One region of the Tissierella sp. genome, then DNA from elsewhere that is predicted to be linked to it. Evidence: a T-box and tRNA genes for the amino acid it is inferred to sense, from the RefSeq annotation. Region 1 holds a T-box; the other holds one or more tRNA genes.

What was found. The T-box of region 1 lies ahead of RIN63_RS01030 (valine--tRNA ligase). A T-box ahead of a tRNA ligase gene usually reads a tRNA of that ligase, here a tRNA-Val.
Region 2: it encodes a tRNA-Val, which carries the amino acid that the T-box ahead of RIN63_RS01030 (valine--tRNA ligase) is inferred to sense. The anticodon was not compared.

The regions. Positions count from the first base shown of each region.
Region 1 covers NZ_JAVKTS010000001.1:206,407-223,443, reverse strand. The annotation lists gene RIN63_RS01065 (acyltransferase) at 1-995, opposite strand, end outside; gene RIN63_RS01060 (YfcC family protein) at 1,173-2,696, shown strand; gene RIN63_RS01055 (aminoacyl-histidine dipeptidase) at 2,711-4,156, shown strand; gene RIN63_RS01050 (RtcB family protein) at 4,234-5,448, opposite strand; gene RIN63_RS01045 (GNAT family N-acetyltransferase) at 5,467-6,072, opposite strand; gene RIN63_RS01040 (DUF1062 domain-containing protein) at 6,123-6,698, opposite strand; gene RIN63_RS01035 (CD3324 family protein) at 6,923-7,198, opposite strand; gene RIN63_RS01030 (valine--tRNA ligase) at 7,382-9,754, opposite strand; T-box leader at 9,814-10,076, opposite strand; gene RIN63_RS01025 (DUF6143 family protein) at 10,281-10,952, shown strand; gene RIN63_RS01020 (endonuclease/exonuclease/phosphatase family protein) at 11,181-11,969, opposite strand; gene RIN63_RS01015 (GNAT family protein) at 11,995-12,600, opposite strand; gene RIN63_RS01010 (serine hydrolase) at 12,670-13,668, opposite strand; gene RIN63_RS01005 (CD3324 family protein) at 13,940-14,200, opposite strand; gene RIN63_RS01000 (GNAT family N-acetyltransferase) at 14,435-14,926, opposite strand; gene RIN63_RS00995 (metalloregulator ArsR/SmtB family transcription factor) at 14,974-15,513, opposite strand; gene RIN63_RS00990 (hypothetical protein) at 15,525-15,899, opposite strand; gene RIN63_RS00985 (aminopeptidase) at 16,082-17,037, shown strand, end outside.
Region 2 covers NZ_JAVKTS010000005.1:173,755-190,791, forward strand. The annotation lists gene RIN63_RS12915 (methyl-accepting chemotaxis protein) at 1-1,171, shown strand, start outside; gene RIN63_RS12920 (ABC transporter permease) at 1,216-2,454, opposite strand; gene RIN63_RS12925 (ATP-binding cassette domain-containing protein) at 2,454-3,365, opposite strand; gene RIN63_RS12930 (DUF4349 domain-containing protein) at 3,543-4,457, opposite strand; gene RIN63_RS12935 (OFA family MFS transporter) at 4,626-5,831, shown strand; gene RIN63_RS12940 (leucyl aminopeptidase) at 5,887-7,344, opposite strand; tRNA gene RIN63_RS12945 (tRNA-Val) at 7,533-7,608, shown strand; gene RIN63_RS12950 (YibE/F family protein) at 7,880-8,995, shown strand; gene zupT (zinc transporter ZupT) at 8,988-9,803, shown strand; gene murJ (murein biosynthesis integral membrane protein MurJ) at 9,849-11,363, opposite strand; gene RIN63_RS12965 (double-cubane-cluster-containing anaerobic reductase) at 11,461-12,585, opposite strand; gene saoB (ABC transporter substrate-binding (seleno)protein SaoB) at 12,813-13,616, shown strand; gene saoA (ABC transporter ATP-binding protein SaoA) at 13,631-14,497, shown strand; gene RIN63_RS12985 (double-cubane-cluster-containing anaerobic reductase) at 14,532-15,689, shown strand; gene saoP (ABC transporter permease subunit SaoP) at 15,739-16,536, shown strand; gene RIN63_RS12995 (MerR family transcriptional regulator) at 16,659-17,037, shown strand, end outside.

The DNA of each region.
Region 1 (17,037 bases):
CATGAAATACATATTATTGCAAATAACTGGAACGCAAATGCTAAAGTCATAGAGTAGTTCTTTATCTGTGTGAATAGATTTAGTTCCCTCAATATTCTTATAAAGAATATGTGAGATAAATATATGGTAAATGAATGCTTGCTTAAAGAACTAATGACTCTATTATCGATCCAATTATACTTTCTAATCTTAAGCATATCAGCTAATACATAAATATTTACTATGGAAATTAGGCTAAATATCCACCAACCATATCTATATAACCCCTTGGATATAAGAGGCAACTGTGCAATATCTCCATATCTATCTGCGAAATAATATAGTGTAAATATGGTATAAATAGTAAATATGATTATTCTTAATGCCCTAGTTAATTCAAATCCTTTTATTTTTAAATTAGCAAATACAATACCTAATCCAAAAAATATAATGTAATTCATAAAAAATCTATCTTTGAAAGGCATTTTTATATATAGAATAGTAATGGCATTTAATATAAAGAAGATGCTCATTGATAACACATCATTGTTTATTTTTTTATATATCTTTAAACATAAGGGAAAAACAAGATAAAATTGTATAATTAACACCATGTAGTATAGATGAAAACTCGCTCTTCCAAGGATTAAATCCTTTACTATGCTTACTATATTGATTGCAGAATTATAGTAAAAATAATTTGCAAAAGTATAAATTCCACTCCATATTAAATATGGAAATAAAATTTTCAACATCCTTTTCTTGTAAAAGTCTAATGTTTTATATTCCTTATTATGATATGCATAATACAATACAAATCCACTAATAAAGACAAAGCAAGGGACCGCAAATTGAGATAAGGTGTTTAGTAGAATAATAATTTTATACTGTATACTTCCATAAGTAAAGGAGGTCCAAAACTCAGCTGTAACATGAATCATAATTACAAGAATACAGCAAATAGCTCTAATCCATTCTATCTCTCCTAATTTTTTACTATGTGCTACCTTATCCATATTCATTCTCCTCTTAGTTTATATATTATCTTAGCTGCTTCAATTATAATAGTTTTTTTGTGAGCTTGTCAACTTTGGAGAATAAGCAAATTTTTATATTTTAGTAGATATAAATTCATAAAATGCACAAGCTATATGAAATAACATTAAGAAATTTATTAATTAGGAGATGACATCATGAAAGGTAAAAAAGAGAAGAAGAAAGGTCTTCAGTTTCCAACAGCTTTTACAGTATTATTTATTGTTCTAATTTTAGCAGCATTGTTGACTTATATAGTCCCTGCAGGACTTTATTCTAGACTAACTTATGATCCAGACCAAAGTCTTTTCCTTGTTGAAGATTCTGCAGGTGAAAGTAGCACTTTACCTGCTTCACAAGAGACTTTAAATAGCTTAAATATCAAAATGGATATTGAGAAGTTTATAGATGGTAGTATTAGAAAGCCTATAGCGATCCCAGGAACTTATGAGGAAATAGAGCAATCACCTCAAGGTTTGTTATCTATTATCATGTCACCTGTCCAAGGTGTAATGGATACTGTTGATATCATGGTCTTTGTTTTGATACTTGGTGGTATAATAGGTTTAATTAACAAAACTGGTACCTTTGATGCTGGTATTGCAGCATTATCAAAGAAAACTAAAGGAAAAGAATTCTTGTTAGTAATTTTTGTTTCTGCTTTAATAGCTATAGGTGGCACAACATTTGGGTTGGCAGAAGAAACAATAGCCTTATATCCTATATTAATGCCTATATTTATAGCTAATGGATATGATGCAATCATTGGTATCGCTGCAATCTATATGGGATCTTCTATCGGTTCCATGTTCTCTACTGTAAATCCTTTTTCAGTAGTTATTGCCTCAAATGCAGCAGGAATATCCTTTAATGAAGGCCTTGTTTTTCGTCTAATATCATTAGTACTGGCAATGATAATAACATTAGTGTATATTTATGCATATGCTAAAAAAATTAAAAAGGATCCAAAGGCCTCTTTAACCTATGAGGACAATAAGAGTATCGAAGAGAGATTCTTGAAAGATTATGATCCAGATAATGTCCTGCCTTTTAATTGGAGAAGAATGCTAATACTTCTCATATTTTTAGGAGCATTTCCGATTATGGTTTGGGGTGTATCCACAGGTGTTTGGTGGTTCCCAGAGATGTCAGGATTATTCTTAGCAGTGGCCATTATAATTATATTCTTATCAGGCCTTTCTGAAAAAGAAGCAGTCAATACCTTCTTAGCAGGTGCTGCAGATCTAATAGGAGTTGTCTTAATTATTGGTGTGGCTAGAGCCATTAATATAGTAATGGATAATGGAATGATCTCTGATACTTTACTTTATGCTTCATCAACTGTCATTGAAAATATGAGTGGAGGCATTTTTGCAGTAGTTCAAATGTTGCTATTTAGCTTTTTAGGATTCTTTGTACCATCATCATCTGGTCTTGCAACTTTATCTATGCCTATAATGGCACCTTTAGCTGATACAGTAGGAGTATCAAGGGATATTGTAGTTACTGCATATAACTGGGGTCAAGGTTGGATGTCTTTTATCACTCCAACAGGCCTTATCTTAGCAACCCTTGAGATGGTAGATGTAACATATAATAAATGGTTAAAATTCATACTTCCATTAATGGGAATTATTGGAGTATTTGCAGCTGTAATGTTATTCATTCAAACAATAATATAAAGATAGGTGATTAAATGAATATATTAGAAAACTTAAATCCCAAAAGAGTATTTTACTATTTTGAACAATTAACACAAATTCCTAGATGCTCCTATGATGAGCAAAATGTAAGTGATTATCTAAAAAGTATAGGAAAAAAACTAGGGCTTGAAACAATACAAGATGATTTACTAAATATCATCATTAGAAAGCCTGCTACTAAAGGATATGAAGAGTCAGAAGGAGTTATAATTCAAGGACATATGGATATGGTATGCGAAAAAGAAGACGACTCCAATCATAATTTTAAAACTGACCCTATAGAATTAATTATTGATGGAGATTATATTAGGGCTAATAAAACTACTTTGGGAGCAGATAATGGAATTGCCATAGCAATGGGCCTAGCCATACTTGAAGATAATACTTTGGAGCATCCAATGATAGAATTGTTGGTTACATCTTCAGAGGAAACTGAAATGGATGGAGCTCTAGGATTATCAGACAAAGTCTTAAAGGGAAGAAGATTATTAAATGTAGACTCAGAAGAAGAAGGAATACTTGTAACGGGATCTGCTGGTGGAGAATTAATTGAAATCAGAGTTCCTGCTGAATACGACAATATCTCAGGATATGATGAAGTAAGTATTGAAGTTCGTGGATTGATGGGTGGCCATTCTGGTATGGAAATCCATAAGCCTAGAGCTAATGCAAACAAGATATTGAATAATATACTAAAAGAGATAAAAGCATCCTTAGATATAAAATTAGTAGCTATTACAGGAGGAACTAAAGATAATGCTATTCCAAGACAGTCTGTGGCCAATATTGGAGTAAGTACTGAAGATTTATCTAAATTCAATAATATAATTGAAGAAATGAAAAAGAAAGTACTTGATGATAGTAAAACTCACGAGCCAAATATAGAAATAGTAATTACAAAAGGAGATTCAGTTTCAAAGGTGTTTAAAGATACAGTACTTAATACTGTAATCTCGCTACTTGATAATATCCCTACGGGAGTATTTACTAGATTGCCAGAAAATGAAGAAATCGTTGAAAGTTCCAGTAACTTAGCTATAATTAAAACTGAAGATGGCAGAATTATAATTCAAGTTTCAACTCGAAGTTCAGCAGAAAACAATCTATTAAAATTAAGAGAAAAAATTGTAGCATCTGTAAATGAGGCTAACTGCCAATATGAAATTAGCGGTAGCTATCCTCACTGGGAATACAATCCAGAATCAAGATTAAGAGATACAGCTTTAAAAGTCTATGAAGACTTATTCCACATAAAGATGGAATCAACTGTTATTCATGCAGGATTGGAATGTGGAGTCTTGGCAAAAAAATATCCACTAGACATCATTTCCTTTGGTCCCAATATGTATGATGTCCATACTCCACAAGAAAAGCTTAGTATTTCCTCTACAGAGAGGACATATCAATACCTTATTGAATTGTTAAAGCAGCTAAAATAAGAATATATACCCCCTAGTCTAATGACTAGGGGGTACTTAAAATCCATCATTTCTGTTTATAAAATGAATTGCTTATTTTATGCCTTGAAATTATATATTGGTTTTATTATATCTAGAACCTCAGCAGTTTCAGTTAAATTATTCAATATTTCTTCTATAGGCTTATAGGCAAAGGGAGATTCGTCTAAGGTATGTTCATTTATTGAGGTTGAATAAATACCCTCCATACTCTTTTTAAAGTCATCTAGAGTTACAGCTCCCTTTGCAACATTTCTACTCATAAGCCTTCCAGCCCCATGAGGAGCAGAATAGTTCCACTCTGGATTACCTTTTCCTATGGCAATTATTGAACCATCTCTCATGTTTATTGGTATTAGAATTTTCTCACCTTCATAGGCTGAGATAGCACCTTTTCTAATTATATTATCCTCAAAATTAATATAATTGTGAACGGTCTCAAAATAGCTGAATTCATTTAATCCCTTTCCTAGCAGTTCTCTAAGAATAATATCTGCCATCATTTCACGATTTAGACTTGCATATTCTTGACATATTTTCATATCATGGAGATACTTATCTCTATATTCTCCAGTTAAATAACATAAGGCTTTAGGATAATTAGGCTGAAGTTCATCATATTCCTTTTTCAATTCAGCTAGAACTTTCTTTATTTCCTTTCGTCTGCCTTCTTCTTTATATTTAGCAATTATCTCTTCTCTTTTTATAAAATAATCCTCTTTACCACTACATAAATCTATGGCAAGTTTCTGATAAATCTCTGCAACTTGCTTCCCTAGATTTCTACTACCTGAATGGATTACTAGGTATTTATTTTTTTGGCTGTCTACCCCAACTTCGACAAAGTGATTGCCAGACCCCAGGGTCCCTATACTTCTTTCAATTCTTTTAGTATCCTTCAAATCCCTAAAGCAATATAAGTCATTTAGCTTATCAAATTTAAACCTTCTTTCATTATGGGTGGCTTTACCTGATGGAACTTTATTCTTTATTATGTCATCTAATTTTGGTAGATCTAAGACTAGATCTCCAAGCTCCACAGTAAGCATGCCACAACCCAAATCAACCCCAACAATATTGGGTATTACTTTATCTCCCATATCTGCTGTAAAACCGATTACACAGCCCATACCTTGATGAACATCAGGCATTATTCGGACCTTAGAATCTTTTATGAAATCTTGATCTAATAATTCAATAATTTGCTCCTTTGCTCCATCCTCTAGATTATCTGTAAAAACTTTAGCAATACTATATTTCCCTTGTAGTTCCATTTAACCACCTCTTTAATATCATAACATAAGTTTTCCCCATTCATCTTTACTAAGGATATAATGGTGAAATTCTTCATTTTCTATCTCAATATCATTTACATACTTAAATCCAGATTTTTTAATCACTCTATTTGAAGGTATATTATGTGTCAATGCTATTGCATTTAATACTTCAATATTAGTATTGTCAAATAAGTATTTTACTAATCCTTGTGCTGCCTGAGTTGTATATCCCTTAGATCTATAATCCTTTGAAATAGCATAGGCTATCTCTCTATTTGGTGGTGGTAACTCATCTTTTATAAATGTAGCACACCAACCGATAAACTCTTTTGTCTCCTTTAATATGATACCCAGAATTAATCCTTCCTCTTCGATATTTGGAATAGAGTCTAAAAAATGCTTATTCTTTTCCATATGAAAATCTATAAGAATTTTCCTTCTTTCTTCCTTTGTGGATATCCAATCAGGTAAATAATCTGTTATTTCAGGTTGTAAAGTAAGAGCATACAGCTCATCTAAATCCTCTAATCTAAACTCTCTTAATACTATATCCTTACACTCTATTATAAAAGCATTTTTTGAACTTCTCTCTTCATAATTAATATCTATATTATTTGACATGATAATTTTCATCCTTTCAATGGATTTGTTTTCTTGTCTCATCAGTAGAGTCATTTGTTTGTGACTTCAATTAATTCTGCCATAATTAATACTTCTATTCTACTTTCCAACTGATTATGCATTATCTCTATTATTCCATTAGCTTCTAATGATTTAGCCTTGTTCCTCGATATTCCCAATATATTAGAAATCAACTTGTCTATACGAAATTTACATTGATATGGATTACATAATACTATATAATCCCCTTTCTTAAATTCCATATCATCTCCTACTATATCATAATCTACACTAGACCAGTCAATATCAGCCCTATTCCTTAAAAATAATTCCTTGTCCTTACCTAAGTCTAAAGCATATTGTAAATTATTGCTTTCAAACTTCTCATACTCAATCTTGGAAATATCAGTTACTTTTATTCTCTCATGAATGCTTAAGTTATAGGTATGTTTGCATTTTTCACATTGATAAATTAACCATACATCTAGATATTTTCCATTTGCATTGATCCTAAACTTTTTTGTACTTATATAGTTTGTCTTACATCCACATCCAGCACAATTACGAAATATCTTAAAAGAATCCTTTTGCATAATCGTATATTCAATTCTTCTTAAATAGCCCATTTTACTCTCCTTTGTTTACCAGAATATACAAAGGCTATTACATCTCTCTTGGTATATTTGCAATAGCCTTAGCTACGCAAAACAAAAAGGTATGCCCATATCTTTCCTCCTAAAATTATCTTTATTTCCAATCTATCTTAATCCAATACTACCTACATTTCTACCTCAAACATTTATTTAAAAAAGAATAAGCCAATATACCTTATGTATATGGGCTTATTCTTTTAAAATTGTTTTTTCATTAGAAGGATAATACGCTGTATACTTTTTTCAGATAAAAAGTATTTATTAGCTAATTCTATAGCTGTATATCCTTGCTGATAGTCAGTATATATTTGTTGATTTCGTATGTCTAACTCCATGCGTATAGTAGTCTTTGCTCCCCATTCCCGTCTTTTATTTTCTTTTCTAGGAATATAGATACATCCACCATCAACATATTTATAAATTAACTCTATAATTTCTACAGGAAATATATCCTCTGCTCTTTTATAGCTCATTTTGCCCTCCTAAAAATATATTCTTTTAGGAATAGCAATGGCTACAACAAAATAAATTTTTTCAATTAATTTGCATTAGCCAGTGCTATGCAAAAATAACATATCTTCTCATAAAACAATCCCCCTCTGAGGTTAGTATACTTCATAAGTATATTTACCGCAATAAATTTTACCTTTATTAAATTAGGAAAGAGAAGTTATTTTTATTTCCTTTGCATTGCAGCATGCTTTTATATCCCCTATAGTTTGTTTAAATAACTCAGTAAATTTATCCTCTGTGGTGATTACCACCTCTTCTATTTCTGCCTTCATTGATAGAGAGTTTTCAGACTTATACTTTCTTGTTTCAGAAATAATGTCCTTTAATTCTTCTCCAAAGATAATAATCTCATCATCAATAGGTTTTTCAGTCTCCCAATACAACTTGTGTAGAGAAATACCCTTTTCACGCTGCCTAAAAAATTCTTGATAAATATATTCAGTTATATGTGGAACATAAATGGCGTATAACTTTAATATATTGAGCATGGAATAATATAGGGCGTATTGGGCTGATTGTCGTTCTTTATAACCATGGATTTCAGGTTGATATAAACGCTCCTTAACAATCTCAAAATAATAATCACATAGATCCTTCCAGAAAAAATCATCAATTTCATGTCTAGCTGATCCTATTTCATATTGGTCAAGAAATTTCTTTGCATTAATGGTAGTTTGCTTGCATCTCTCAATTATCCATCTATCTACAGGCATCAAATCAATATCAGCATTAAGATCAATGTCTTGCAAATGAGATATTGAAAACTTAGATGCATTCCATAGCTTTGTTATAAATCTTCTAGCTATACCTAATTCATCAATTGAGAAGAATGTATCTGTTCCAAGCTTAGAATTAGCAGCCCAATATCTTATTATATCAGCAGAGTGATTTTCAATAAGCAATTTTGGTTCTAACTGAGAATTACTCTTTGACTTGCTAATTTTCTCTCCCTTTTTAGCAAGAACAAATCCAGAAACCATTATATCCTTCCAAGGAATTTGACCTGTATGGTAAAGACTTTTAACTATAGTATAAAAGGCCCATGTTCGTATAATTTCATGAGCCTGTGCCCTCAAACTCATTGGTAAAATCCTATCTGAAATATCATTTTCTTCTTCCCATTTTGCATTTATCTGAGGAGTAACTGACGAAGTAGCCCAAGTATCAAAAACAGATCTTTCAGGTATAAATTCATCACATCCACATGTACAAGAACTTTTAGGTTTTGTTTCTAGAGGATTTACAGGCAATGTATTTTCATCTGCAATTATTATCTCTCCACAATTTTTACAATACCATATTGGAAAAGGAACTCCAAAGTATCTTTGCCGAGATATACACCAATCCCACTTAAGGTTTTCAACCCATAATACATATCTGTTTTTCATATATTCAGGATACCAATTGATTTTATCAGCTGCTTTTAAAAATAATTCTTTATTTGTGAGTATATCAATATACCACTGTCTTGACGGTATAATTTCAATTTCCTTTCCACATCGCTCGTGTACAGCCACATTATGCTTGATGCTTTTTGATTCTAAAAGCAATCCTTCTTTTGAAAGCAAATCGATAATCTGTCTTCGAGCAGCTAAAACCTTTAAACCCCTTATTAATGGAACATTTTCATCTATCCTTCCATCAGCTAGAATAACCTTTCTGTAAGGCAGTTTATATGTTTCATACCATTCTAGGTCAGTAGAGTCACCAAAGGTTGCACACATAACTACACCTGTTCCCTTATCCATACTTACTTTGTTATCTGCCAATATAGGAATTTCATAATCATATAATGGAACCATGGCATTTTTACCAATATATTCTTTATATCTACTATCCTCTGGATTTACAAATAGACAAACACAGCCATATAGCAATTCTGGTCTTGTTGTAGCTATTAATAAATCTTCTGCTTCTGCTTTAAATTTAATGTAATTAAATGTGGCATCTTTCTCAATAGTATCTAACTCCGCTTGAGCTATTGAAGTCTGACATTCAGTACACCATAATACTGGTGATTCTTTCATATATGCCTTTTTATCTTTTAAAAGTTTTATAAAGGATCTTTGCGATATTCTTTGAACCATAGGGTTAATTGTTTCATATTGAAGGGACCAGTCAACTGAAAATCCCAAAGACTGCCATAAATCTTTAAATTCCTCTTCATATTTTGCAGAGCTTATAATACATTTTCTTATAAATTCACTTCTTGGAAGGTTTTTGGCAATAATACCTTCATCTTTTTCAACAAGTCTTTCAGTTGGTAAGCCGTTATCGTCAAAGCCAAAAGGATAAAAAACATTGTATCCTTGCATTCGCTTATATCGTGCTATCATTTCTGCCTGTGTGTAGGAAAATATATGTCCAATGTGCAGATTGCCACTAACAGTAGGTGGTGGAGTATCAATAGAATAGATTTCTTTTTTACTATCTAAATCAAAATTATATATGGAATTTTCTTTCCAAAGCTTTTGCATCTCTTTTTCTACTTCTTTAAAGTCATATTTTTTCTCCATGGTAATACCTCCTTAAATTTACGAACACAAAACAAAAACCGCCCTAAGCTTTTAAATTTGCTTAGGGCGGATTATATATAAGTCCGCGGTACCACCTAAATTCAGATATGACTATCTGCACTCTGTCAATACGAGATAAAATATATTATCTGATATTGCTTTCCTTTTAACGGTGGAAATTTCCGTTGAAGCCTACTAAGATTATATCTTTTCGGTTCACAACTCAAAGGCTACTTCCATACTTCCTTCACGAAGATTTTCACCAACCATCTTCTCTCTTTGCTTCAGGTGAATATGTACTACTCCTTATCAATGCCATTTTGTTCGTGTTCATTTATACTATGATATTTTATTATTCCAGAAAAGTCAACATTAATTTTTTATTTTTTACTTTCTACATCTGAGCTACAATGAAGGAATATCGTTTAGGAAAGGTGCTATGAATAAGTGATTTAGCAAAAATATCACAGTATTACACTAGAAGGCATAAAATGTATAAAAACCTATAGTAAAGGAGCTTAAGTTTATGAATGACTATCCTCATAATACAGATTTATCTAATCAATATCAGCATCCGTCTAATTATACATGCTTAAATGCAACAGGTTGCTTTAACCAACTCTGTAGATATTTTACACCGTGCACATTTCCTCCCCCATCAATAACTAAACCAATGTTGGATTATACTGTTGCAGTGCCAATTAACTTAGCCAAGTCATTAGAAGGAAAGTACTTCGTAGGATATGCTGATAACCTCACCTTCGGGAGAGGTACAAATGCTTGGGCTAGATTATACAACCCTCCAAATTCTAGAGTAAATTTACATGTGACTGTGTGGACGGTAAGTGATATATCTATATCTAGCTTTAGAGCCCAGATTTGGTTTAATGCCATTCCACCAGGAACGATCCAAAATTCCACCCTTATAACTCCAGCTAACATGGCACTTTGTCCCTTACCATCTCCTATGGTAAAACTTCAGTATGCAAGCAATGTGGCAGGAGATCCAACTGAAGGAGTTAAGGCTTTTGTTCGCCGAGGCCAACCAGAGACTACATTGGTAGATGATGAACAAGGAAAGTTTATCTTTCCACCTGGTGGATCTTTTCTAATTTTCCTATCTAATCCAGAGACACCAGAGCTAGAGGCTGCTGGTAGGGTTGCCTTTGGCTGGTGGGAGGAACCTATCTTTCCCTAAAATATAAAATCCCCTTGTACTATTTAGATGCAAGGGGTCCTTGTTTTTTAAATTACTAAAATATGCAAAGGTCATTACATTCATATTGGAATCCACAAAATGTTTGTGTAAACTTCCTATAATCATTTCTTTGTAATATTCTATCTACTGCTTTTTCTAAGCCATAGATATCACTAATAGGTTGAGTATAAATTAATAAATGATTTTATCTTACTTCTCTGCGTCAAATTATGCTTCTTTTGTAAAATCTACTTCTGTAACTACACCGTAGTGGTCACTTGCTGAAAGATTGTTTTCAGATGAAATATCCATACCAAAGATTCTTACATTCCTTAGTGTTTTCTCAGCCCAATTGTCCAATATATATATCCTATCAACTACACTGGGAATATAGAATGTATTTTTCCCTCCCCATCTGGGATTATTAACAAAATCAAGGGTAGGTTTTAATGGCAAGTCATTTAATATGGCATAGGCACTTGATAGTTCATCCCAGTACGGATTTGATTCATTTCCGTTTATTGTTTGATCACCACCTAAATATCTATGTATGCTTGAATTAAAGCCTCCGTTAAAGTCACCTAACATAATAAAATAATCCGCTTCTCCCTTTTGCAAATGAATATACCTATCTATGGCAACAATCTGTTCTTCTTGCGTTTTTATGGAATCCCAAGGTAAATGAACATTGGTTAATGAAAAGCGTGTTTCCCCTACCTCAAAAATCACATTAAGTGCAGCACTATAGGCAAATTCTTCACTTGTATTAAGAAAAAAACAGCTTTTTATAGGATATCTACTTAAAATAGCTAGACCTTCTTCATCATCTGTATACTTCCTAAATTCACAAAACTCATAATCTGTTTTTGTTAATAAAAAGTTACTATAAAAATTCTCAGTTACTTCTTGTAAGCCAATAATATCAGCATCAGAAGAATTTATTTCATTTATTAATTGTTCAAAGCGATTGTCATTAGTATTTCTATCATTCCAAATATTATAAGTTGCTATTTTCATAAAAATCAACCCCTCATATTTTTAACTATTGACCTAATATATTTGATTGTTCATTTTCAGTAGAATCTGTCATTTTTAAATAGGCATCTTTTGTTAGTCCAAAATATACTTCATCATAATATCTACCATTTGTATAGATATTTTGTTTTAAAACTCCTTCTTGTTCACATCCAAGTTTTTTGTGCATCTTAATGGACCCTTCATTTCCTTCTAAAACACTTATAGAATATTTATTTAATCTTCTTTCCATAAATCCATATCTTAAAAGTAATTTCATAGCACTTGTTCCATATCCCTTACCCCTATGGTCTCTATGAACCTTAAGTCCAATCCCAAAAGTTCCATTTTTATCATCATCTAATAAAATATTTATTCTACCTACAAGTATTTCATCTAATGTTTCTATTGCAAATGCTATTCTACAATTATTAGTAGATAAATTTGCGATTTTCTCAGAATACTTTCTTGAATTTAAAACTGTTGGTGGAAGATCAACCCCATAATCTGCTAGTCTGCCTGCTGAGGTATCGAAATTAGTATAATAATCCCACTCCCAATCATCTTCACTCCAAGCCCTCAATCTTACTAAATCATCTTGCCAATAATAATTATCATATACTATTTCTTTCATAATTACCCCCAAATATAGTATTTTCAAATGAAAGATTGCCATGGATAACATCAAAATCAATTATTGCACCTAAACAGAAAAATATTCCTTACTAATATCCCTTAACATATCCCATACATCATCTCCAAAATTGCTCATAATTGTAATGCTAATATTTTCTTTTCTATTATAAGTAGTGATAAAAGATACTCCAGGATCACAGCCTGTAAAATATGGTAGGATATTTTCCTGGGACTCCTTATTTAGCCAAACTCCATATCCATAGTTATCATCTTCACTGCCGCTAGCCTGTATAGACAACATTTTATTTGTCATTTTCTCCGATAATAATTCGTAGTTTAATAATGCCTTCCAAAACTTTTCTATATCACCTATACAGGTATAGGCACCACCAGCACCAGTCCCTTTAACATCAACACTGTAAATATTAGTGTAATACTCCTGTCTTTCTTTATCCCAGATATAGTGATTTGCACATCCTCCAGGCAATCTATCTAATTCATAATATCCAGTCTCCATCATTCCACATTTATGAAAAACATTTTCATTTAAGTATCTATCGAAGCTCTGTCCTGTAACTGCTTCAATGATCAATCCTAAAACTACAAAACCTGTATTATTATATTGGAATTTTTCACCCCTATGATACATCATTGGTTTTTCAATGAAAAGGGGAAGTAAATCAGAAGAACTTCGTATTCTATAATTAGGATAATCCCACCAAAGCTCATCATAATCATTCATAATAGATTCATCAAAATAATCAGGTATTCCTGATGTATGTGAAAGTAATTGCTCAACTGTAATATTTGAATCTATTGAGTTCCAATCTATATTAACTAACTCCCCTATAGTACTTGTAAAATGTAGCAAGTCTTTTTCAATAAGCTGCAAAATTCCAACTGCAACAAATATTTTCCCAGCAGAAGCTGTTGCAAAACGGGTATCTAATTGGTTTTCTACCTTATTTGCTAGGTCTGCATATCCATATGCTTGGGAAAATATTGTTTTTCCTTCTTTTTGTATCGAAATACACCCATTAAAAATCTCACAAATGTATTTTTCCATAACTATATCACCTTCCATATTTAGTCTAATTCTATTTACTCTTCCATTCAGTAGATTTTGCAAATGGTCTTAGTTCAATACTATAGTAGAACTGTTGATTTGAACCTACTAAAACCTTTGCTGCTCCAAGCTGCCCAACCTTCCTGATTCCTTCCCCTTCTATATTATTTTAAATCTATTTCACAGTAATAAGAATGCCGACTATGCATATAAGCATTCTATACCCAAAAACAAACAAAGGATCTTGAAATATATTCCAAGACCTTTTACTTTATTTCTTATATACAATTTTGCGTACAGTTTCATATGCTAACCCATAATTAGAAGATAACTGTTCAATACTATAGCCCCTTTGGAATTGCTCTTTAATCTCTTCATTTCTATTTTTAAAATACTTCTTAGACCCGTTTTTTTCTCCCCATCCTGTTTCCTTATCTCCACTAGGAATATATAATAATTCACCTCTAACATGCTTCTGGATTTCAGTTAACAAATGTTTTGGTAATACTTCTGTTGCATTTATATATTTCATAACTATCCGCTCCTTATTTATAGTTAATAAATAAAGTGCAGAGTTTGCAGATAGTAAATCTATTGTTCCCATACAGAAATAGCTATGCTATTGCTCACTCTGCATGGGATAAATCTTGATCCAGACTGTTTCTTAAAATGATTATTTTTAGCATTACTTTCACCTCCAAAAATAAAACCTAAGCCCTTATATTATTATGAAATAATATCATTTGAGGAAAGTCCTGTCAATATCCTAGTAACTATACTCATGTTCACCAACTCTTATCTTTTCTATCAGTTTTTCATTTATTGATGGCTTTCTTACTTCAATTAAGTTTAAAACATTATAACCTCTTTTAGATAAAAAAGATATTATCCCATGATTATTAGGGTGTATCCAATTATATACCTGATCTTCTCCAAGTTTCTTCGCCAGTTCCTCTGCCTTGTCATATAGTCTTGATGCTATACCTGCTCTTCTACATTCAGATGCTACAAATAAAGACTCCGCCCATACAACATCATCTTCAATCATACAAACCAAATATCCTATTAAATCTTTATTTCCATTTTCCGCAACAAATATTAGATATCCTTTATCCATATATTCTCTAAATTCCATCTTGCTTTCCTCAATATTAATATCCGAATCAATCCCCCTGAGACCCTTTAACTCTATCCTAAATCTTGCTATTAACATTGCTATTTTATCTTCATCTTTAATATTTGCTAATCTTATGATCATGTTATCACCCCTAGAATTATATGCAAAATTACAAAGATATCTTCTACCTACACCCTCTTATATATTCCATCCTCTCTTTCCATAAGGCCAAATCCTATAAAATCTCTCCTTATGGTGCAGAAATCGTCATGAAAATCTGCTATTATTAGATTCACTTCTTTTTCTGTATAAGTTCTATCCCTTTCAAAGCTTTCCACTATTTTTTCTAGTATAATTTGTTTTTTCTTGTTTTGCACTGGTATGCTCTTCAATTTGTCATATTTGAAAAATGTTTCTATAACCTTTTCTCTATATTGTTCTTCCCTTTGATTTAATACCTCTTCTTCGTTTTTATCATCTTTTACTAAATCCCTTAGATTCATTGAAAATATCTTTTCATTTAATGTATAGACTGTATAATATTGTTCCTTTTTACTGGATACTATATTGGCATCCATTAACTTCTTCAGATGAAAAGAAATAGTTGAAGGGGATAATTCTAGCCTTTCAGCCAATAGCTCTACATACATAGGCTCTATCATCAAACTGTTTATAATTCTTAGCCTTGAGTTATCTGCCAAGCATTTAAAAATCTCTAATGAGTTCAATTCCATCACTCCTAATTTATATCTAACTGATTATAACATTCTACAAATTGACTTTTCAATTTTTCAGCTTCTTGTATCTTTATATCTTCTATTATTGCTTCATTTTCATCTCCAAATTTTTGAGCTTTTTCTTTGTTTACATACCAAGGCTCTGTTATCTTCTGAAAAAAGCCTAAATACTTTTCTCTTAGGGCTATAGGGCTGTCACTAAGACTAATATTAAACATCTTGTTAAATATTTCAACTATGTTTAACCTTATTTTTTGCAAATTAGCATCATCTACACATTCTTGTTTTTGTAAGTCCTCTATACTCTTCCTTAGGTCCTCCTGCTCCTCTCTTAAAAAGCTTAAATAATTCTCCTTTAACCAAATTATATCCTTCATATTTTTCCCTCCCAATGGTTTATGTATTTATTCTATACCATGGGAGATATTATTTCAATACATATCTATATGCTTTTTTATATTTATTTTTATGCTCATAGAAATAGATTGCTTTTTGAAAAGATATGTATTAAAATATGATTTGATATATATCAAAACAATTTTATTTAGGGGGTATTGATATGGAGTTCAAAGAACTTATACCAAATATTTGTGAAGGGTTTCCCTTTGAAAAAGGGGATTTTGTTTTATTAAACTTTTGGGGCGATAATGAAGACTTAGAAATTTTAGATTTGATTTCAGAGAACATAGGTAAAAAAGGGATCATTCCCTTTAAACATCATTGCTCAAAATTTTTTTTTGAAAGTATAGTCCTCAATTTAATCCGCAATGATGAGAAACTAGGACAGGAATACTTAGAGTTTTTATCTTCTTTTAAGCATGTTATTGATATTTTTATGTATACACCAAGTCTACCTAATGGAATATCAGAGACAGAAATTCCTAGATTCAAAGAAACCTTAGGAGAGTTATTTAATGCTTTAACTCAGGATAAAAAGTACTATATACAGCTTACTATTCCTACAGAAACAAATGCTCTACGAGCTGACTTAGACTATGATGTCTACAATTCCGCTATATGTAATGCTTTATCTGTAGACTTCCCTATGCTTAAAAAAGCCTGTAAAGAAAAGGTTGAAAGCCTTAAGGATAAGAACAGTATAGAGATAATTACTGATCAAAAGTATTCATTAAAATTGGATATTAGTAATAGAGAGTGGTTTGTAGATGATGGGTGTGGTGATTTTCCTCCAGGCGAAATCTATATTGCTCCTATGGAGAATAACAGCAATGGAGATTTACTAGTATCTATGGTTAGTTTAAATGGACAAGTATATAGGGATGTACTTATGACCTTTGAAAATGGAAAGCTTATAAGTTCTTCTTGTGAAGAATTGAATGATTTTTTTAACCCACTAGCAGAAAATTTCAAAATCCTATGCGAATTTGGAATTGGACTAAACCCAAAAGTCAAAGAACTAATAGGATTTACACTTATTGATGAGAAATCCTTAGGTACTTATCACATAGCTTTAGGCATGAACCATTTATTTGGAGGGGAAAATAATTGCCCCTT
Region 2 (17,037 bases), on a different contig from region 1:
TACACTCATGAAATCTACTGCATTAATTATTTGGATAAGTGTATTTATTGCTTTAGGAAGTGTTCTTCTAGTAGGAAAAAATATTACTGATCCAATAATTCATGTATCTCAAGAGATAGAAAGATTAGCAAGATATGATTTGACAATGGATAATAATAGTAGGCTAGAAAAACTAGCTAGTAGAAAAGACGAGATTGGCAGTATCGGCACATCTGTTGCTCATTTACAAGAGAATTTTAGTGGATTGATAAAAGATGTATTAGATACATCTCATCATGTGTCATCTTCATCGGAGGAATTATCTGCTACATCTGAACAATCATCTTTGGCCTCAGAGGAAGTAGCTAGAGCCATAGATGAAATTGCAAGAGGAGCAACAGATCAAGCAATAGATACTGAAAAGGCTGCTAATAAGGCAATTGAAATCGGTGAGTTGATAGATATAAATGATGGATATGTAGTTGGGTTAAATACTGCAGCAGAGGATATAGATAAGAGGAAAGAAGAAGGATTCTATATCTTGCATGAATTGGTTAAGAAAACTGAAGAAAGTGAAAAAGCAACAAAGAAGATATTTGATGTTATAAAAGGTACAAATGCAAATGCACAAAAAATTGAGAATGCTTCTTCCATGATACAAAGTATAGCAGACCAAACTAATTTACTTGCATTAAATGCTGCTATAGAAGCTGCTAGAGCAGGAGAGGCAGGTAGGGGATTTGCAGTAGTAGCTGAAGAGATTAGAAAACTAGCAGAGCAATCTAATGGGTTCACTGAAGAAATAAAAATAATTATCGATGAACTAAAGAATGCTACAGAAGAATCCGTTTCAACCATGGAAGATGTAGGTAAGATACTAGCTGAACAATCTCAAGGTGTATTTGATACTAGAGAAAAATTCAAGATGATAGCCTTTGCTATAGAGACTGTTAAAAATGGCGTAAAAACAATAAATGATTCTGAAAAAGAAATAGATAGCAAAAAAGACGAATTATTAGAAATAGTAGAATCATTATCAGCAATAGCAGAAGAAAATGCAGCAAGTACACAAGAGTCATCTGCAGCCATAGAGGAACAAACTGCTGGAATGGAAGAGATAGCAAATTCAAGTGGACAATTAGCTAGGCTTGCAGAAGAATTAAATGGATTGGTGGAAAAGTTCAAGATATAGCATATAAAGAAACTGAGCATATCATTATGATATGCTCAGTTTTTTTATCTATTCTTCAGCAATTTAATTGCTTTTGTAATCTTTATAGGGTTCCCATACATTAAAGTACCTAGTCTATATATCTTGGCACCAAAGACTCCAGTTATTACAGTGGATACGACTAATATTAACAAGGATATTCCTACTTGAATTGTTGAGACATCTCCCATAGAGACCCTTACAAACATTGCCATGAAAGATGTAAATGGTATAAATGAGGCTACTTTCAATGCAAACATATCAGGGGAAGTAAGGCCTATCATGGATATCATAAAAGCTGCAACAAATATTAAAGTAAGTGGAGTTGAACTTGTACCTACATCTTCAGTTCTAGATACTAAGGCTCCAATTGCGCCATAAATAAATAGATAGAAAAGATATCCCAATATACCAAAGATAGAGAAAATCCCTATTACATTTCCAGGGATATTAAAGATGAAATCTAATCTATGATCCCATGCAGCAACATTAAGTTTGTAAGTAACAGCTGCAACTAAAATCATAGTTCCAAATTGAATGATTCCAGCCAATGCCCCAGCCAAGACCTTTCCAAATATAAGGCTTTTAGTGCTAGTGCTGGTTACAAGGATTTCCATAGTGCGATTACTCTTCTCACTGGCAACAGCAGTGGCTGTTAATTGGCCATAAAACATTATAATAAAATACAATCCAAAGATTAGAATATAAGTATATAAATAATTTTTCATACTATCCTTTCCAAGGACAGTAGTTTCATATTCTATTGGCACACTATAGATTTCAGCTACTGCATTGGAGTCTATGCCTTTTTCTAGTAATTGATTATTTCTATATAGATTTAGCATTACATCTTCAAATCTATATCTATTACTATTATTTGCCCCTGTATTCTTTACTAGATATTCATATTTTGTAGGAGTCTTAACTATGAATCCTGCTACAATATCATCTGAATTAACCAGATTACTTAATTCCTCAGTAGTCTTAGTAGCAACTATATTAATATCAGCTAGCATTGATTTAATATCTTCCACATTAATTGAAGTATCTTCTATTAAAATACCGTAACTCATGGAAACTCCTTCAGATGGCATAATATCTACCTTATCTTCTCCAAATAGTGGTTTTCCTAAGGCATCCATTATTGTTGGTACAGAAAGCCCTATTATAATAAGCAAGCTTAAAATAATAGTAGATATTTTAAACACCTTGTTTTTCAGGAAATTAAATAATTCAAACTTAAGTACTATCCATAGACTTTCCACTATTTATCACCTACCTTTTCAACGAATATATCTGTTAAACTTGGCTCATAAATGGAAAATCTCTCCACATCAATATCAAGTGATATTAAATCATTAAGCAAGTCTTTTTTGCTCTTTCCATTTAGCAACTCTATAATAAGATGACCATTTTTTGCTTCTGCTATATTTATGCCATGTACTTTACTGGATAGAAGATTATGTAGTTCATCCAAACTTTGATTTGAAGAACTAAGTGTCATTCTGTTTCTGCCGTATTCTTTCTTTATAGCCTTTAAGCTTCCTGTTAAAACTATATTTCCTTTATCTATTAAGGCAATCTCCTCACAGAATTCCTCTACATAACTCATTTGATGACTAGAGAAAATAACTAGCTTACCTTTGTCAATTAGCTCACTGATTACATCTTTTAATATCTGTGAATTAACTGGGTCTAATCCGCTGAATGGTTCATCTAAGATGATTATATCTGGATTACATATTAAGGTTTCAACAATCTGTACCTTTTGTTGATTACCCTTAGAAAGAGTCTCTAGCTTCTTATCCTTGTACTCAGATACACCTAGTCTTTCTAGCCAAAATAATGTGTTTTCCTTAGCACTTTTTTTTGAGAGTCCTCTTAATTCTCCAAAGTATGTAAGTTGGTCCAATACTTTTTGCTTAGGGTATAGTCCTCTTTCCTCTGGTAAATACCCAATTGAATGTTCCCTAGGATTAAATTTCTTTCCATCTAAAAGGATTTCTCCATCATTTGCATCAAATAAGCCCATAAGTATTCTTATAGTAGTAGTCTTACCAGCACCATTTCTACCTAGAAATCCCATAGCTTTACCACTTGTGATAGAAAAAGAAACCCCATGTAGCACCTCAGTCCCTGAAAAGCTCTTGTGAATGTCTTTAATCTCAAGTATCATTATATCCCCCCTTTTCTTATTCATCTTAAATTATATGTTACAATTGTTGGTAAATCAATGATTATACTAATAAAATGAATAAAGTTATAAGATAGTTACTTTAGTCATTTTGCAGAAAAGCTAAGATAAAGGAAAAAACAAGGAGCCTGATTTGACACCTTGTTTTCTGTGTATTGCCTATTCTCTAGGGAATTTATCTTGTCTTTTTCTTGTAAATCTGTATATTACATAAAGTATAACTCCAATTATCAATCCATAAGGAATGAAATAGATAAATCCTATGATTAAGTTTTGTATATTGTAGCTGAAGAAATATGTTGAATCCTTTATTGCATTTGCAACCTTAGTCCAGAAAGTAGTCTTTATAGTTTCTTCACTAGTTAATTTTGCAACTTCTTCAATTTGAATATGGGCAGTGCTGTAATCTACCTTATCATCCATATCCATTATATTTGCAGTCAAGTTTTCCTTTTCATAGATAATATCGCTTAGTTGATTTTCAAGAACAATTATATCTTCCATCTTTTCAGCTTTTTCCATTAATGCCAGTATTCTTTCCTCTTTTACTTCCAAGACTTTCAATCTTGATTCTGTATCTCTATATTGCTTAGTAATATCTATTTTAGAAGTATTTTGAGATATTATATTTCCTATTTCTTTTAACTCATTAGTAAAGTTTTCTAGATTCTCCCTAGGAATTCTAATGGTGTAGTTGGAATATTTTAATCTAGTAGAATATACAAAGTTGTTATAGGAAATATCAGAGTTTTCAACATAGCCCTTATATTTTCCTACGATGTTAATTAGTTTATCAGTAGTATCCATGAATTCTTTTGTTTGCATAGATATTGAAAGAGTAGTTATAATTTTATCAGGCTCAGTCATGTCGTAGCCTTTTTCCTCAGCAATCATATCTTTTTCTGCTCCGCCGAAATCATAATCAGCAGAATTGCCCATGTCTGACGGTGCAGTTTGGGGGGCTACATCTTGTGTAGTTTCATACTTTGCATTTTTACTTGAAGAACATCCCGAAATTATAATACTAAAGACAATAAGCAGGATTGTGACTAAAAGAAATTTTCTATTCTTCATGACTCTCATCTCCTTTTCTTAATTATACAATATCTTGTAAAAATAGGGGTTACAAAAACCTTACAAATATATATAAATAATAAAATTAGGCATATTATCTTTTGTATAGATTATTGGACTTTCCAATGATATAATAATAATTGGTAAAAATTTCACTAGGAGGGAATTATGACTAACAATTGGGGTAAAAAGGCTTATGCAGTATTGTGGGCAGCAACTGGAATTAATTTTATTTCTGCTATACTATATGTTTGGAGTGTCATCAGCAAGGCTCTTGTAAATCAATTAAACTGGACTAGCAAGGAAGCATCCCTTCCTTATACAACATTAACTATTTGCTTTGTAATTGCTATGGTTATATTTGGTAAAATAGTAGATTCAAAGGGACCTACTCTTCCTTCTTTAATAGGTAGTATATTAATAGGTCTAGGTCTAATATTCTCAGGATTTACTACAAATCCTACCATAATGATACTTACAATGGGAGTTCTTGTAGGGGTGGGATCTGGTATTATAAATGTAGCTACTACATCTACTGGTGTAAAATGGTTTCCACCTGAGAAAAAGGGTATGGTTACAGGTATAGTTGTAGCAGGAGTAGGCTTATCCTCTGCATTTTATTCTCCATTATCCAACTATCTTATAAAGGCAGTAGGTATTTCAAAGACTTTTATTTATCTAGGCATATTCATTCTATTAATTGCAGTTCCCTTATCTCTATTAATAAAAAGTCCACCAAAGGATCTTAATTTTGGAGACAAGAAAAAGGAAGTACATAAAAGCCCTAGTAAGGACCATGATTGGAAATATATGTTGATGGACACACACTTTTACAAATTATGGCTTATGTTAGGTTTCTCATCATCAGCAGGGCTTATGATAGTAGGTCATATATCTAACATAGCCAAGCTTCAAGTAGGATGGGAGGCAGGATTTATTTTAGTTATTATATTGGCCCTATTCAACAGCTTAGGAAGATTTTTAGGAGGATTCATATCAGATAAAATTCCAAGACTTGCTTTAATTCGCATAATATTTGTAGTCCAAGGAATTAATATGTTTTTGTTCACTATGTATTCCAATGTATATCTTCTTAGTATTGGAGTAGCTGTAACAGGCCTATGTTATGGTGGAGGATTTTCCATATTTCCAGCTATGGCCTCAGATGCCTATGGCAGCAAGAATTTTGGTATGAATTATGGCGTATTATTTACCGCATGGGGATTAGGTGGAGTAATAGGGCCTATGACGGCAGCTACTTTACTAGATTCATCAGGATCATATAAATACGCATATATAACAGCATCAGTTCTTTTAATCATAGCAATAGCTATAACATTTACCGTAAAAAATGGGACAGAGGGACAGGAGTAGTGTCCCAGATAAAAAATGCCAGAAGAATTATTCTTCTGGCATTTCTTAATATATATTAGTGACTACAACCTTGCCCCTTACATCCTTTTGCCAAATTATATAGAGTTTTAACAGGAACACCTGAAGCTCCCTTTGGTAAATATCCTCTTTCAGCAGAGTTAGATGATGTACCTGCAATATCTAAATGAACCCAAGGAACATTATTTACAAACTCTTCTAGGAAAAGTCCAGCAGTTATGGTGCCAGCCCCACCTACAGTGGAATTCCTTAAATCTCCCACAGTTCCCTTTATACTTTCCTTATATTCCTCATTTGTAGGCATTTGCCATACTGGTTCTCCTGCTAATTCTGCAGCGTCCTTCACAGCATCCATCAAGGCTTGATCATTTGTTACTGCTCCAGTATTTATACCTCCTAAGGCAACAACACATGCACCAGTAAGAGTAGCGATATCAACTATTTTGTCAGCTTTTTCTACTGTTGCTGCATACCATAATGCATCAGCTAGAGTTAACCTACCTTCCGCATCAGTGCTCCATACTTCAATAGTTTTTCCAGCCATTGAGCCTATTACATCTCCTGGTTTATATGCTTCACCTGAAATCAGGTTCTCACAAGCAGCTACAATTGCAACAACATTTCTTTTTACCTTTGTTTTGGCAATAGCTTTCATCACTCCTACAACAGAAGCAGATCCAGCCATATCACCATGCATAGATACCATACTACTTCCAGGTTTGATGGAATATCCACCTGAATCGTAAGTTAATCCTTTACCAACTAGAGCCAATTTTTCTTCTGACTCACTATCTCCATTCCATTTCATTACAATGAATTGAGGTTCATTAGCAGACCCTTTAGTAACAGCTAAAAATGCTGTCATACCTAATTCTTCAATTTTTTCACGACCAAAGATTTCTACTTCAACACCTAGACCTGATAGTTCGTCCTTAGCACGAGTAGCCAATTCTAAAGGAGTTAGAGTTATAGCTGGTTCATTAGCCAAATCTCTTGCTAAGAAAATACCTTCTACTATACTAGTAATCTCCTTGATACCATCTTCCACTTTTTCCTTTTTATCTTCTATGACATCTAAATAGAAGTCCTTAACAGTTGGCTTTACTTTCTTTTCTGATAGATATTTTTCAAATGAGTATTCTGATTGTAATAATCCCTCAGCTATGGCCATATTAGTTTTTCTATAGCAAAGATTTTCAAACTTCGCTACTGTAACTGTAGCTGATTCAATTTTCAACTTCATCAATTCTTTTCCTAGCTTGTAAAAGGCTTTTCTAAGGGATTCAAGATTTAGTTTATCTTCTTCCCCAAGTCCTAATAAAATAACATTATTACCTCTAAAAGAAACATCAGAATAGATTTCACCACAAGAAGCTTTGAAAAGTTCCTTCTCAATTACATAGCTATATAATTCAGGTGATTTTTCCAAAGTTTCCGTGCCTTTAAATACTGGCAGAATTTCAACTTTTCCGCCTTTACCGATTAAAATATTCAATATTAACACCCCTTATATTTATTTAGATACTCTAATTATATCAAAAGATATAGTAAAACAAAAGTTATATTTAAGCTGAAGTAAAGGGGACAGTCCCATTTGCTTCATAGTGGGACACAACTCCTGTCCCTCTGTCCCACATTTTTCTATTGCATAAATCATCTAAATATAGTATTATACTTTTATATGGGCGGTTAACTCAGCTGGTAGAGTGTCATCTTGACGTGGTGAAAGTCGTAGGTTCGAGTCCTATACCGCCCACCACAAAATTCGAATAATAATCTAGATACCCGCATAAATATTTAGGAAATAGCATTGTTTGCTGAATTGGAGGTGTAGCATGAAAAATTCAAAATTAACAAAAATAGTAATATACTTACTTATATTTTCATTTGCTTTATCAGTTATCATACCTATAATAACATTATCCATGAATTAATAATATTGCCAGAGTTAATCTCTAGGCAATATTTTTTTAAAATTCTAAGGCATATTATGGTATAATACTTTCAAAGCCTGAACTAAGGAGGACAATATGAAAAAAGCCTTATTATTTATAATTATGATATTGATGATTAGTAGTTTTTCTGTCTTTGCAGAGGAAGAATATATGGAATCAACTATGGAAAATGCCATAGTCCTCGAAGCTGGAGAAGCACAAGCCTCAGAAGAATATGGAGGAAATATTCAATACCAAGATGTAAAACTAAAGATCACTAGTGGAAAATATAAAGATGAAGTTTTAGAAATAGAAAATCATATCCCAGATAATGACGCCTATAGTATTTATGTGAAAAAGGGCGATAAAGTAGTAGTAATGGTTGATGAATATGAGGGTTATCATGAAGTATATATCGCTGATTTCGCAAGAACTAATTATATTATTTATTTGGCCATATTATTTATATTGATAATTCTTGTTGTTGGAAAGATGAAAGGCTTCAAAGCCATTATCTCTCTAACTATAACTATAGCTTCAGTATTCTATATCTTATTACCTCAAATCTTAAAAGGTGCAAATCCAATACCTATATCAATTGCTATATCCATAGGTGTTACAATCATCACCATATTTTTAGTATCAGGGATTAACAACAAGAGTATAGCAGCTATAATAGGTACTTCCATGGGAGTTATAATAGCAGGATTGATTTCCTACTATGTAGGTGTGAAAATACACTTAACAGGATTAAGTGCCGAGGAAGCTACAATGTTAATGTATATCCCACAAGAGGTAAGCTTTAATTTTAAGAATTTACTTTTTTCAGGTATAATTATTGGGTCTTTAGGGGCAATAATGGATGTAGGAATGTCAATAGCTTCTGCAATTGATGAAGTCCATTCTGTTAATAACAATTTAACTACAAAGGAATTATTTAATTCAGGGATGAATGTAGGTAAAGATGTAATGGGAACTATGACTAATACTTTGATTCTAGCATATACAGGATCATCTATACCTCTTTTATTATTATTTATGGCATATGAAACTAGCCTAACAGAAATAATGAACTTAGACATAATTGCAACAGAAGTAATACGATCATTATCAGGTAGCATTGGATTGGTACTTACTATTCCAATTACAGCTCTTGTAACATCTATATTAATAAAAAAACAAAAACCAATGGAGGAAGAGAAGAATGAGTAAGGAAGTATTGCTATCACTAGGGCTTACAACTATAGTAGGTCTTTCCATGGGATTAGGTAGTTTAGTATCTTTTTTCGTGAAAGAAACAAATAAAAGATTCTTATCACTTTCCCTAAGCTTTTCAGCAGGGATAATGATATATGTATCATTTATGGCTATTTTGCCAGAAGGAATGGAATTAATAGAATCATATTATGGAGAGCATAATAATATTATAGCTTTATGTGGTTTTTTTGGAGGCATGTTGATTACTGCAATTGTAGAGAAACTAGTACATAAATTTGGAGGACATTATCATGGACATGACCATGACCACCACGATCACCATCACCATGATAATGAGGAAGGTGAGCATTTATCAAAACTAGGACTTATGTCGGCAGTTGCCATAGCTATACATAATTTGCCTGAGGGATTAGCTATATTCACTGCCGGACTAAAGGATATAACTGTGGCCATTCCCATAGCTGCAGCAGTAATACTACACAATATACCCCTAAGTATAGCCATATCAGTGCCAATTTTTTATTCCACAGGTAGCAAAAAGAAAGCATTTATATATTCATCCCTTGTAGGGCTTTGTCAGCCCTTAGGAGCAATATTAGGATATTTAATTTTATCAAGATTCTTTAATGACTTAGTATTTGGAATTTTATTTTCTATAGTTGCAGGAATTATGATATTCGTATCTCTAGATGAATTATTGCCATCTTCACAAAAACACGAAGACCATCATATTTCAGTATATGGAGCAATTGCAGGTATGGCTGTTATGGCATTGTCCATGACTGTATTTCATATTCATTAAATGTAGAATTAATAAAAAAGTTATTAAGCTCTTATTAAAAAGAGTTTAATAACTTTTTAATATATTCAGTGATTTACATACCTTTACATATAGACCTAGGCTTATTGTAGCTGATATAAGTACATCCAATATATTATTTATCAAAGAATCTTTTAATATATTTGATATTGCACCATGGATTAAAAGTAGACAGGTTGTCATAATTATTTCTGATATACTCATTTTAAAAGTCATACTTTTAAAATGAGACTTTTCTTCAATTTGTAATTTCCTATTTAAATCAATAAGGCCATATATTAGAGCTAATGTAATAGAGATACTACTACTTAATGCAATACCACCTGGCCCCATAAACTTAGATAAAAATAAGTTCAAAATTCCATTTAAAATCAAAGTACGAAAACCAATGGAAATAGGTGTTTTTGTATCTTGAATCGAATAATATGCTCGAATAATTAATGGATATAGGGCCATGGCTGTTAAGCCAATTGCATAATTTGTCAATGCCCTTGAAGTCAGTAGGGATGCTTGTATATTAAAGGCACCTCTTTGAAATAATATTTTAACTAAGGGCTCTGCCATAATAATTAATATAATAGAAACAGGTAATACAATAATTAATACCATATGAAAGCAGTGCCTAATTTCACTTTTAAAATGTTCTTCATCATGTTTGTGATAATCTTCAGATAGTACTGGAAATATAACTGTGACTATGGCTGCAATAAATACACCTAAAAACAAATCAATAATATTGTTGGCAAAGCTTAATCCAGCAATACTTCCTTCAGATAGAGTTGATGCTACTGCATTATCAATAGAAAGATTTAATTCATTGAGACCAACACCTGCAAGTATAGGAATCAAATAATATTCTAATTTTCTAATATACCTATCCTTTAAATCAAATCTAAAGAAATACTTAAATTCATTTGTCCTAAGACCCTTTGAAAAAATAAATATTTGAACAATATTTGCCACAATATCTGTTATCATGAGTCCTTTTAATCCATAGAATCTTGAAAAAAACAATAGATAAATTATATGCATAATTGGACTTGCAACTCTCCCCTTAGGACCGCCCTTAAAAGAATGTACTGATTGTAGAAATCCAGAGAATATTGCATTTATCAATGATATTGGTATAACAGGTAATCCTATTCTAAATAATAAAATGGTCTTATCTAATTCCTTTCCAGTAAATCCAGGACCAAATACTTTTACAATAACGGGAGCTCCTATAAATCCTATAGCAATTAAAATAAAGGAGAAAACTCCTGTTATATTTATTAAATTATTTGTAAATCGTATCTTTCTATTAATACCATGTCTTTCTTGAATTTCTTGCAATAAAGGTATAATTCCAATAATCATTCCATCACTTATGAGACTTGAAATAAGCATAATAGTACTAAATGCCAATAAATATGAGTCCATCTTATAATTAATTCCTATTTTTGAAGCCATAAGTGTTTCTTTTGCAAAAGATAAGATTTTAGCAATTATCCCCAGATATATAATATAAAAAGTTGCTTTCTTCATTGATTTTTGACTTTTCATTTATGTAGAATGCGCCTCTTTTCGACAAATTTACAGCAGTTAATTATATCATAATTGCTATATATGAGACAATGAATTTCATTTGTATGATCATATATTATAAAATCTCCATAAAAGCAGCAATTCTAGTCTTGATTTGTCCAATATTAGATTTTGAGTAATCTGTTTCTATGGCCATATAAGGTATATCTAAATCGGTCATTAAGTTTTTTACTGCCCGTTGTTCAACACTATAAGGATGACAGGTCTGCAGTAATACTTCAATAACACCATCGACTTTAAACTCATCTACTAGTTTTGGCAATAATTCCATCCTACTAATATTAGGTGACATAATTGCACAGCCAATATTTAAATATCTAGTTGCTATAGCTTTTACAATATCATCACAATTTTCATCAACATTACTTCTAATAGGCTTTACACCATCGCAATTATCAAAGCAAACAACTACATCACCACTATTTTCAATAGTATTAACTATCTTATCTAACACTCCACCTATAGGACAGCCAGTAATAAGAATTCTTTTAGCCTTTTTATCTACTGGTCTTGAACCTTCTTCATATTCTTTTTTAATATTGACTATAATTTCCTCAAGCTGTTTGTATTCTTCTTCTAAATTAAAATTAAATTTATATCCTTGGAGTATTTTATATGCATCAAATCCTGTAATTGCAGGTGGTTCTAGTTTGCTAAGTTCAAATAGTTCACCATATAAGCTTCTATATTTATTTCTAAAAGATGTGGCTTCTCTTAATTTTTCTTCAGTGATCTCTACATCAAATTTTTCTTCTAGGGTTTTTATTAACAATCTAACTTCTTTTTCCCACATAAGTGGTGAATAACTTCTATCAGTTCCTTGTGGCACTTGCATAATGTGCATATCCTTAAACTCACTTAATAGCTCATACATCTTTTTCTTCCCATCACATGTTGTTTCTCCAATAATTATATCTGATAAATATGTATAACCACTATGGTCTGAAATTGCAGCTCCGTAGCTTGATTTAATTAAAGGACATACATTTGTAGGAAGATCTGATTCAGCATCAATTATTGTTTTATCAGTATTAGCACTTAGGTTCACGATATGAATACCTGCAGCATCGAGTATTTCAACAGGTGCAAAACTACAGTAAGTACCTGCTATCTTGCCTCCATTTTTTTTGATTTCTTTAGCCTTTAAAGTTCCATTTTTTATTAAATCAAAATTCTCCATACTAGCCTCCTAGAGTTAGTTAATCCGTTGGATTACAAAACAATTATATATGAAATTTGTGGAAAGTGTGATTATATTTTCCTATACTATGTCATATTACTATCAAAGATTTCTATAATTATTCTAAAAAACAAAAAGTTCTGATATAGTATTTCTGATATAAACAACATAAAACGCATAGAATTTCAAAAGTTAGACAAGTCACAAACAATATAGAGTGGGATTATATGAATACAAACAAAAGAATACTTATTTTTTTCTCTCTTATAATTATGTTGGGATTAGGAATTTCTCATTATATACCTAGAGAGCAACAAATAGAAAACACTGACTTAGGTTTAAGGATTGGATCTGGAGCTGATATAACGGGACTACTTCTCCAGAGAATTATTGAAACAAATGAAAGTATGGATATAAAAAATATCAATGCTGTAGATGAGGAAGAAAAATTATTTGATTTTACTTTTAAAGACTGCTGAAGTAATACAGCACAATGGGCCTTGAGCTCAGATGAAATTGATATGGCATTTTATTGCAATCATATGTCTTTGCATTTAGTTCGAGCAAATGATGATTTTCTAATTTATGGACCTGTAATTATGAATGCTGAAGTCATAGCCTATAAAGATGATGTTGAAAATATTGGTAGAATAGGAATTGGACATAAGAGAGAACATCTACATAAACTTGCTAAGGAAAGCTATAAACAAATTGAAGAAATTATAGAGTTGTCCCCAGTTACCTTGCCTTATTCCTTAAAAGGTGGGCAAATAGATGGGGCAGTTTTAGATTTAACTAAGGCAGCAATGCTACCAGAGTTCAATTTTGCTCCTCTATCAATAGATGATTATATTTCTTATAGTTTGGTTGTCAGAAAGGATATTGTAGATACGAAGGCTTTTGAAGACTTTTTAACTGTCTACAATAAGGTAGCAGAGGAGTTAAACCAAAGAGAAAAACTTATTCAGCTTTTAGGTATGACAGAAGAATTTTGGGATGATACAAAAATTAAGTTTTTAAGTCTAGAATAGGAAAGGTGAAAAAGATGTCTATATCTGTAGAAGGAATTACTAAGATTTTTTCAAATAGAAGAGATAAAAAGTCAATGAATACTGTATTGGAAGATATCTCTTTTAATGTAGATGAGGGAGAATTTGTTTCCTTACTAGGGCCATCGGGTTGTGGAAAAACAACAACATTAAATATTATTGCAGGATTTTTAAAACATGAAGGCGGAAACATTACTGTAAATGGTAAAGAGGTTAATAAGCCTGGACCGGATAGGGCATTTGTATTTCAAAACTATGCTTTATTTCCATGGATGAAGGTTGGAGAAAATATTATGTATCCAATGAAGTTGCAAGGTATGCCAAAGAAAGATCGTGAAGAAAAGCTTAAAGAGTTATTGGAAATGGCCCAACTTGAAGAGTATGCAAACTATTATGTTCATGAAATATCAGGAGGAATGAAACAAAGAGTTGCTTTACTTCGTGCACTGGCATGTGACCCAGAAATTTTATTAATGGATGAGCCTTTAGGTGCTGTTGATTTCCAAATGCGTCAACTATTACAGGTCCAATTAGAGACAATAATACAAGATAATAAGAGAACTGCACTTATGGTTACCCATGATGTTGATGAAGCTATTTATTTAAGTGATAGAGTTATTGTTATGTCTAGAGATAGGGGTAAGATACTAGCTGATATAAAAATTGAACTTCCTAGACCTAGGGATAGGAAAAATGAGAAATATCATCAGTATACAAATGAATTATCTGATATTTTAAGATCTGCTCTAAATGGAGAGGTTAAGAATCAAGGTGATGAGGAAATATTGAAGTTTATTCAAAAAACTGATAAAAAGGATAGCAAAAAAGCAACCTTTATCCAAAAAGGTGCTCTTCAAGAATAATAAATAATTATGTAAGATAAAAAGGAGAATATTTATGACAACATTACCAGAAAGATTTGAAGAGTTTGCTGATGCAAGAAGACAAGGTTTTATTAGAATGAAAGAATTAAAGGACAATGGTGGAAAACTATGTGGGACATTTTGTCAATTTGCTCCTTCTGAAATGATTGATGCAGCTGGACTTTATCGTGTAGGATTGTGTGGACAATCTGCTGAGCCAATTCCTGCAGCAGAAGCAGAATTACCTGCAAACCTTTGCCCTTTAATTAAATCTAGCTATGGATTTGCTTTAACTGAAACATGCCCCTATGCATATTTTTCTGACCTTATAGTAGGGGAGACAACTTGTGATGGAAAGAAAAAGATGTATGAAATGCTCGGTGAAATAAAGGATGTTCATATTATACATTTACCCAATAACCCTGATCCTGAGAGGTCTTTAGAATCTTGGATTTTAGAACTAAGACATTTTAAAGAGGTATTAGAGAAGAAATTTGATGTTGTAATTACAGATGACATGTTACGAGAATCTATTAAATGGGGAAATAAGGAAAGAATCCAAATGGCTCATTTATATGAGTTAGGACGATATGATCCACCTGCTATTACAGGTTTACATATGCGTAGTGTAATGGAAGGAGTCCAATATATATTTGATAGGCAAGAGCGATATGAGAAAGTCCAAGAGGTTTTAGATAAATGCGAAGAAGATTGGGAAAATGGCAATGGACCTATTCCCAAAGGGAGTAAAAGACCGAGAATCTTAGTATCAGGTGGACCTAGTGGTGGAGTATTTGAAAAAACTATTAAGGTTATTGAGGAATTAGGTGGAGTTATAGTTTGTTATGAAGGTTGTAGTGGCATTGTTTCTAGAAGAAGACTTATTGAGGAGTCTGAGACAAGAGATCCAATTGAATGTATAGCAAAAAAATATCTAGAAGTACCTTGTGCAGTTATGTCACCTAATCAAAGGAGATTAGACCAAGTGGCCGTTACTATTGATGAATGGAAGGTTGATGGTGTTGTTGGAATAATCCTTCATTCATGTAATCCTTTTGGAATTGAGTCTACAAATATTAAGAAAATCGCCAATGAATGTGGTAAGCCTTATTTACATCTAGAGACAAACTATGGGCAAGGCGATGAGGGGCAATTAAGAACAAGGATTGAAGCATTTTTAGAGATGCTTTAGGAGGAGGTGAAGAAAAGAATTGAACTCACAAGAAAAAGATGTTAAAAGAATGTTACATGCAACTAAGATGAAGGATAGAAACAATTGGAGAAAACTTAATGGAAAGGATTTCAATATCTATACTCCAATAGCACTTATAGTTATTGCTATAATATGGACAATTGCAGCAGAAATCGTTGATAAACCTTTTCTTTTCCCTTCATTGAAAAGTGTAATTGAGGCTTTGTTCAAGGGCATAACGGATTTATATGTACTTAGGAATATAGGGATTACCATGCGTCGTGTTTTAACAGGTGCTTTTTATGCTCTTATTATTGGATTACCCATAGGTATGACCATGGGGTATTCCAAAACTATGTTAAGAGCTTTTGCTCCATTTATAAACTCTTTGAGACAAGTTCCTATTATGGCATGGGTACCATTATCAATTATTTGGTTTGGACTTGGTGATGGGCCTACAATTTTTATGATTGCATTTTCAGGAATTTTTACAATCATTTTAAATACCATTGCAGGAGTACAGGATATTAGCAAGGATTTTTATAATGCAGCCCGAAGTATGGGGGCAAGTACAATGGATATCATTAAAGATATTGTACTTCCGGGGTCACTCCCAGGAATTATTACTGGAATAAGGCTAGCCATCGGTATGGGCTGGATGTCAGTTATCTGAGCGGAGTTCATAGCAACAAGTGCCGGGTTCGGTTACTTAATGGTAGAGGCTCAGTCTCGTATGCAAACTCATACAATTATAGCATTTATGTTTATGGCAGCTTTAATTGGATTTGCTATTGATAGATTGATGCTCTTAATTGAAAGTATATTGCTTAGATGGAAAGCTGATTAAAACATCTATTAGATTATCTGATGGGTGTTTTTTCAAAAGTATTGATAAAATTTATACAAATTCTACTTTTATCTCTTGACATTAAAGTCGACTTTAAGGTTTATAATAGGAGGTGCGAGACTATGTTGTTTATAAAAGATGTTTGTAGGATTACTGGACTTAATAGTTCAGCCATTAGATATTATGATGGTCAAGGTTTATTAGGCGAGGTGGAGAGAAAAAATAATAACTACAGGGTATTTGATGAAAAGGATGTAGAAAAGCTATTTTTCATAAAGAAGGCTAGAAGCTTAGGATTTGAATTAGAAGAGATAAAAAAGATATTGATGCTAAAAGATAATGGCATACCTCCTTGTAGCTATGTAAGTCACAAGATACAGGAGAAAGTATCCTTTATAAAGGCAGAGATAGTAAGGCTTGAAAAAGAAAAAATTAAATTAGAAAGACATTTACAAGGTGCAAAAAAGGTAAGTGGATGTAAAGGTAGTATATGTCATTATA